3 regions of the Serratia sp. CoH_122_TC_1 genome follow, and region 2 is predicted to be linked to each of the others. Evidence: predicted binding sites of a transcription regulator. Region 2 holds the regulator's gene; each other region holds the start of a gene.
The links. The regulator CRP, encoded in region 2, controls carbon source genes, mostly activating them, when cyclic AMP is high. The targets are predictions, from matches to a motif close to ATGTGANNNNNNTCACAT.
Positions count from the first base shown of each region.

Region 1 (2,272 bases), on a different contig from region 2:
CCAGGCTGGAGTCTTTACGGACGTTATTGTCTTCAGCAATCTGTGTGCGATACGGCGGTACGTAGGCGGTCATCACTTCATCATGCAACAGCCCTTGCTCCCAGGCTTTGGCCGCCAATTGGTGAGAACGGTGCGCCAGCGCGTCCTGCTCTTCCCGGGTGATACCGTGGCTTTTCGCCATTTGCTCGGCAGTATCGCCCATGCGCAAGCCGGTTGAGTATTCAGCCACTGCCGGCGGTACTGGCATCAGATCGCGGAATTTCAATCGGCTGAACAACTTGAGACGCTGTGACAGGGTGCGTGCTTTGTTGACGTCCACCAGCGTACGCGCCAGCGCTTTGCTGACGCCAATAGGCAATACCGAAGAGGAATCAGCGCCGCCGGCAATACCAATACTGATACTGCCCGCCATAATGCTTTCCGCCACGTTGGCAATCGCCTGGAAACTGGTGGCGCACGCGCGCGACACGCTGTACGCATCGGTATGCACACTCATGCCGGTGCCCAACACGATTTCACGCGCAATGTTCGGCGCTTCTGGCATTTGTACGACCTGGCCGAACACCAATTGTTCGATCAGGGCCGGATCAATCCCGCTGCGGGCCAACAGTTCGCTCACCGCCGTTTTACCCAAATCCACCGCAGGAATACCGTGATAAGCGGTTGCCTGCTTGGCAAAGGGGGTACGCAGTCCATTTACAATAGCAATACGGTCACCGTGACGGGTCACCAACGGCAGTGCCTTACTCATAAACGCTCCTGAAGAAAATAACGTCAGCGCAACGGCCAAAAAAAGAGGTCTGACCTGATGAGGTCATTGTTAACCAAATGTTTACATTTGGCAAACCGTCAGAAGTGAAAACTGAGAGCAGGAGCAACTTTCTACAGAGGGATAAAGGGAAAGGCAGCGGTGCGGGTTTGCCCCACACCGTTTTACAGCAGTGATTAACGCAGGCCGAGCTGGAAAATCAGGGTTTCAGCCTGGCAGGCAAAGGTGAAATCCGCCGCCAGTTCCACGCCACCGTCAACCGGTTTAATGCTACTGCTGATGTCACAAGGATCAGATTCCACGTTGCGGGCTTTTTCGGTCAACACGGCCAGCATTTTCTCCGCATCCTGCTGATTAGCAAATACCTGGCTGTAGGAAGCGGTGCAATCCGTATTGTCCATCACGGTACCCACATCGACACAGCAACAGGCGGCCGTTTCCTGGGCACTACATTTATTCAGCGAATTTGACATGGTTGATTCTCCTCAGGGACCGCCATCACGCGAGTCCAAATTGCCATTTAGCGAATGGCGCAAAGATACAAGATTCTGCGCTTATTTTACTCTGCGGCGAAACCGATCACTAGCACTTACTTTTTATGGGTGTTTTAAGTGATGGAAATCACAAACGAAAATCGTTGTCTGCTAAGGAATGGTAAGAATTTTGTTATGTAGGGGTGGTTTTTTGTTAGCCAGATCTCTCTTTTGATATCAATTTGGAAATATTTAAAAAACAATGTTGCAACATTCTCACAGGTCGGACCTATAATTCAGCCACTGGTCTGATTTGTCTGAATGAGATCGGACCCTACAATCGCGCGCTTCCTTGTTACTTTATGTAACATGTTTAAATAATAAACACATAAAATGAGGTTTTGGTCATGAGCCAGAAAAACCTATTTACTAAATCAGCTCTCGCAGCTGCAGTGGCAATTATTTCTTCAAACGTGTCTGCCGCCGGATTCCAGCTGAATGAGTTCTCATCAGCTGGTTTAGGACGTGCGTATTCTGGCGAAGGCGCCATGGCAGATACCGCGGCTTCTGCCAGCCGCAACCCGGCCCTCCTGATGATGTACACCCGCCCAGAGCTCTCTATCGGTGCGGTGTTTATCGATCCGGACGTAGATATTTCAGGCAAGTCACCTTCTGGTGCCAGCCTGGATGCAAAAAACATCGCTCCAACAGCCTGGGTGCCAAACCTGCACTACGTTCAGCCGATTAACGATCAGTTTGCCGTGGGCGGCTCGGTAACGAGCAACTATGGCTTGGCTACCGAATTTAACGACGGTTACACCGCAGGTGCTTACGGCGGTAAAACCGACCTGACCACCGTGAACCTGAACCTGAGCGGTGCTTATCGCCTCAATCAACACTTCAGCTTCGGCCTGGGCTTCGATGCCGTTTATGCCAAAGCCAAACTCGAGCGTTATGCTGGCGAACTGCCGAAACTGATCGCTGGTTCTGGCCAATTGCCACCTCAGTTAGCAGGCCCGGTTTCACAAAT
Region 1 is NZ_JBXWLA010000011.1:41,305-43,576, reverse strand. Features, by position in the region: gene fadI (acetyl-CoA C-acyltransferase FadI) at 1-751, opposite strand, end outside; gene AC2FC2_RS15285 (YfcZ/YiiS family protein) at 946-1,242, opposite strand; gene fadL (long-chain fatty acid transporter FadL) at 1,650-2,272, shown strand, end outside.
Region 1: a site for CRP is predicted at 1,379-1,396, ahead of AC2FC2_RS15285 (YfcZ/YiiS family protein). Genes of this name have one in related genera too.

Region 2 (2,272 bases):
GGCCTGGATCAAATCGACTTCCCTTATTTACTGGCGATGCTGCAGGGATCCTTTATCTCACACATCAATACGCTTGTGGTGCCGGGCGGCAAAATGGGGCTGGCGATGGAGCTGATCATGGCACCCTTGGTGCAGCGTCTGCTGGAAGGCAAAAAAATCGAATAAGTGGGTAGAGCGCGGCAGTCAGCCGCGCCTTTTCGCCATTAGGCCACGTCGCGGATTTCAAAGCTGTGAGTCACGCTTGCGGCCTTACTCAGCATCAATGACACCGAGCAGTATTTCTCCGCCGAGAGGTTCACCGCCCGCTCAACGATTTTGTCGCTCAGATCTTTACCGCTCACGATAAAGTGCAGGTTGATATGGGTGAACAGCCGCGGTGCTTCTTCACGTCGTTCAGAAGTCAGCTTGACCTCGCAATCACGCACATCATTACGCCCTTTTTGCAGGATCGACACCACATCGATAGCACTACAGCCCCCTACCGACATCAGCACCATTTCCATCGGGCTGGGCGCTTTGTCGCCCGCATTGCCGTCCATCAACACCTGATGGCCAGACGCGGATTCACCCAGAAACGTTAACCCTTCCACCCACTTAACTCTTGCCTGCATACTGGTCACTCCGGTTAATTTCTTAAAATCAGGGTACGCTTTCGCATAGAAACTGGCAACGGAACCTGATGCTAATCATGCTGAAGCGAGACAACACAAGACACCCGCCTCACTCTGTGCTACAAACAGAGCCGCAATAAATCTTTCCGGGACACTGATTTCAGGGAAACTCCCAGGGAAAGGCTCCTTTACCGGTATGTTAACAGAATGTAGCTTGCAGCTCTCCCGGCAAGTTAATATGCTAGAGCGACAGCGTATATTTATGACACGCCTCAAAATCTGCTGATAGCCACCATTAAAACAACGGCGACAACAGGTTTTACAGGGAACTCTGACCCCTGTGACACAAGGCAGCGATAACAACAGAGGATAACAGCGAATGGTTCTCGGCAAACCGCAAACAGACCCTACTCTCGAATGGTTCCTGTCTCATTGCCATATCCACAAATATCCATCCAAAAGTACGCTGATTCACCAAGGTGAAAAAGCCGAAACGCTTTACTACATCGTCAAAGGCTCCGTCGCGGTGCTGATTAAGGATGAAGAAGGTAAAGAGATGATTTTATCCTACCTTAACCAGGGGGATTTCATCGGCGAGCTTGGATTATTTGAAGAAGGTCAGGAGCGTAGCGCCTGGGTTAGGGCGAAGACCGCCTGTGAAGTGGCTGAAATTTCCTACAAGAAATTCCGCCAGTTAATTCAGGTCAACCCGGACATCCTGATGCGCCTGTCAGCCCAGATGGCAAACCGTCTGCAGATAACATCTGAGAAAGTGGGTAACCTCGCCTTCCTGGACGTTACAGGCCGTATCGCGCAAACACTGCTGAACCTGGCGAAACAACCTGATGCCATGACCCATCCTGATGGTATGCAGATTAAAATTACTCGTCAGGAAATTGGCCAAATCGTCGGTTGTTCACGTGAAACCGTTGGCCGTATTCTGAAAATGCTTGAAGATCAAAACCTGATCTCCGCCCACGGCAAAACCATTGTCGTTTACGGCACGCGTTAATCACTGAAAAAACGGCGCGATGATTCGCGCCGTTTTTTTATGCCCCAAGTCATCATGTGGCGCAGACTGATTTACCACCCGGAAGTCAACTATGCACTGCGGCAAACGCTGGTGCTGTGCCTGCCAGTGTTACTCGGCCTGTTGAGCGGCCAACTGCAATACGGCCTATTATTTTCCCTGGTTCCTGCCTGCTGCAATATTGCCGGGCTAGACACCCCTCACAAACGCTTCTTCAAACGTCTGATCGTCGGTGGCTCTCTATTTGCACTCAGCAGCCTGCTATTACAGCAAGCATTGCTTTGGCACTTGCCGTTGCCGGTGTTGATGCTTGGCCTGGCACTGCTTCTCGGCGTCAGCGGTGAAATAAGTCCGTTACATGCCCGCCTGTTGCCCGCCTCGCTGGTTGCCGCCATTTTCTCCCTCAGTATGGCCGGTACAGTTCCGCTTTGGCACGCACCGCTGCTATACGTCGTGGGTACCGCCTGGTACGGGCTGTTTACCTGGTTTTGGTTCACGCTGTGGAAAGAACAACCGATGCGCGAATCGCTCAATCAGCTCTATTTGGAACTGGCGGACTACTTTGAGGCCAAATATTCGCTGCTGACCCAGCATACCGATCCACAGACCGCATTACCGCCACTGTTGATAC
Region 2 is NZ_JBXWLA010000013.1:20,560-22,831, forward strand. Features, by position in the region: gene AC2FC2_RS17080 (phosphoribulokinase) at 1-165, shown strand, start outside; gene AC2FC2_RS17085 (OsmC family protein) at 204-611, opposite strand; gene crp (cAMP-activated global transcriptional regulator CRP) at 991-1,623, shown strand; gene AC2FC2_RS17095 (YccS/YhfK family putative transporter) at 1,678-2,272, shown strand, end outside.

Region 3 (2,272 bases), on a different contig from region 2:
TCTGGTCATAGTCAATGTGGGTGGACGTTGTGCCAATCAACGAAATGGTGTCACCCGGAACCAGAATGTCGGCATCTGCGGGCTTGCGGCAACGGTTGATCACCATGTTATTGATGCGATGCCCGAGGATCAGCAAAGCACCTTTCGCCGGGAACATACGAATACGCAAATCGGCATATTCCGCAATCTGCTGGCCCCAAATGCCGGCGGCGTTAACCACCATTTCGGCATGAATATCGTAGCGGCGTGCAGATTTATGGTCGAAAACGCGCACGCCGGTCACGCGATCGCCCACACGAATCAAACCAACCACCTGATGATAGGTCAGAATTTGTGCGCCGTGCTCACGGGCATCGAGCATATTCGCGGCGGTTAGTCGGAACGGATCAACAGTGCCATCGGGTACGCGCACTGCACCTATCAATGTTGGATTCGCCGCAGGCTCCAGGCGCAGTGCCAACTGTGGGTCAATCGCTTCGGCGTTGATGCCGGCACTGTGACAGGCGGCAATAAACTCTTGTTGGTAGGCCAACGAATCCTGCGGCAACGTAATAAACAGCCCATCGGTACGCTCAATGCAGTGATGTGCTATGCGTTTGAGGATACGGTTTTCTTCTATGCACTCGCGTGCCGACTCGCCGTCGGTCACCGCATAACGCGCACCACTGTGCAGCAGGCCATGGTTGCGGCCCGTCGCGCCAGTCGCGATGTCGTGGCGCTCAAGCAGTATGCAACGCAGTCCACGGCGCGCACAGTCACGCGCAATGCCCGCGCCGGTCGCGCCACCGCCGATGATGATCACATCCGTTTCGTTAGCCGGTGAATGGCTGCTCATGACACTCCCTCATGATCCGTGGTTATGCGTCTATTGAGCCACAGTCACTGGGGTCTTTGTTTGATAAGGAACAATAACGAACCTGAAACGAAAACATAATGTCCACAAAAAACCATGAATGTGATCATAATCACGATTTTTGGGTGTTTTTCTATTTCATAACGTTAACGAATCGCTCAAAATTCGCCGGTGCTTCATAAAAGTGTAACAATTGCGCCATTCATCACAGCGACACCAGGCTGATTTGACTAGGATGACGCTCGTTATGGAACATAAAAACACCACATTCGATATCCGCTCAATCATCAAATGAACGTACAAGATCATATTGATGTGATAACTAGATAAAGCCATCGGAGGCGCTCATGTTGAGTATTTTTAAGCCGGCAGCACACATTTCCCGTGTGCCGGTCGACAAAGTCGACCCGCTGTACCGTAAATTGCGCTGGCAAATTTTTATGGGGATTTTCTTCGGTTATGCCGCCTATTACCTGGTGCGCAAGAACTTCACCCTGGCCATGCCTTATTTGATTGACCAAGGTTTCAGCCGCGGTGACCTCGGTTTCGCGCTGTCCGGTATTTCTATCGCCTACGGTTTTTCCAAATTCATCATGGGGTCGGTGTCTGACCGCTCCAACCCGCGCGTATTCCTGCCCGCCGGCTTGATTTTGGCCGCAGCAGTGATGTTGTTCATGGGCTTCGTGCCTTGGGCAACGTCTAGCATCGCTGTCATGTTCGTGCTGCTGTTCCTGTGCGGTTGGTTCCAGGGAATGGGCTGGCCGCCGTGTGGCCGTACCATGGTGCACTGGTGGTCGCAGAAAGAACGCGGCGGTATTGTTTCGGTCTGGAACTGTGCCCACAACGTAGGTGGTGGTCTGCCGCCACTGCTGTTCCTGCTCGGTATGGCATGGTTCAACGACTGGCATGCTGCGCTGTATATGCCGGCCTTCGGTGCCATCCTGGTCGCCCTGATCGCCTTTGCCCTAATGCGTGACACCCCACAATCTTGTGGCCTGCCACCGATCGAAGAATACAAAAACGATTACCCGGACGATTACAGCGATAAAGCGGAAGAAGAGCTGACTGCCAAGCAAATCTTCATGCAATACATTCTGCCGAACAAGCTGTTGTGGTACATCGCCGTGGCCAACGTGTTCGTCTACCTGTTGCGTTACGGCATCCTGGACTGGTCACCGACCTACCTGAAAGAAGTGAAGCATTTTGCGCTGGACAAGTCTTCCTGGGCTTACTTCCTGTACGAATATGCCGGTATTCCGGGCACCCTGCTGTGCGGCTGGATGTCGGACAAGGTGTTCAAAGGTAACCGCGGTGCAACGGGCGTGTTCTTTATGACCCTGGTGACCATCGCCACCGTGGTTTACTGGCTGAACCCGGTCGGTAATCCTGGCATCGATATGGCCTGTATGATCACCATCG
Region 3 is NZ_JBXWLA010000006.1:227,765-230,036, reverse strand. Features, by position in the region: gene glpA (anaerobic glycerol-3-phosphate dehydrogenase subunit A) at 1-835, opposite strand, end outside; gene glpT (glycerol-3-phosphate transporter) at 1,201-2,272, shown strand, end outside.
Region 3: a site for CRP is predicted at 954-971, ahead of glpT (glycerol-3-phosphate transporter). Genes of this name have one in related genera too.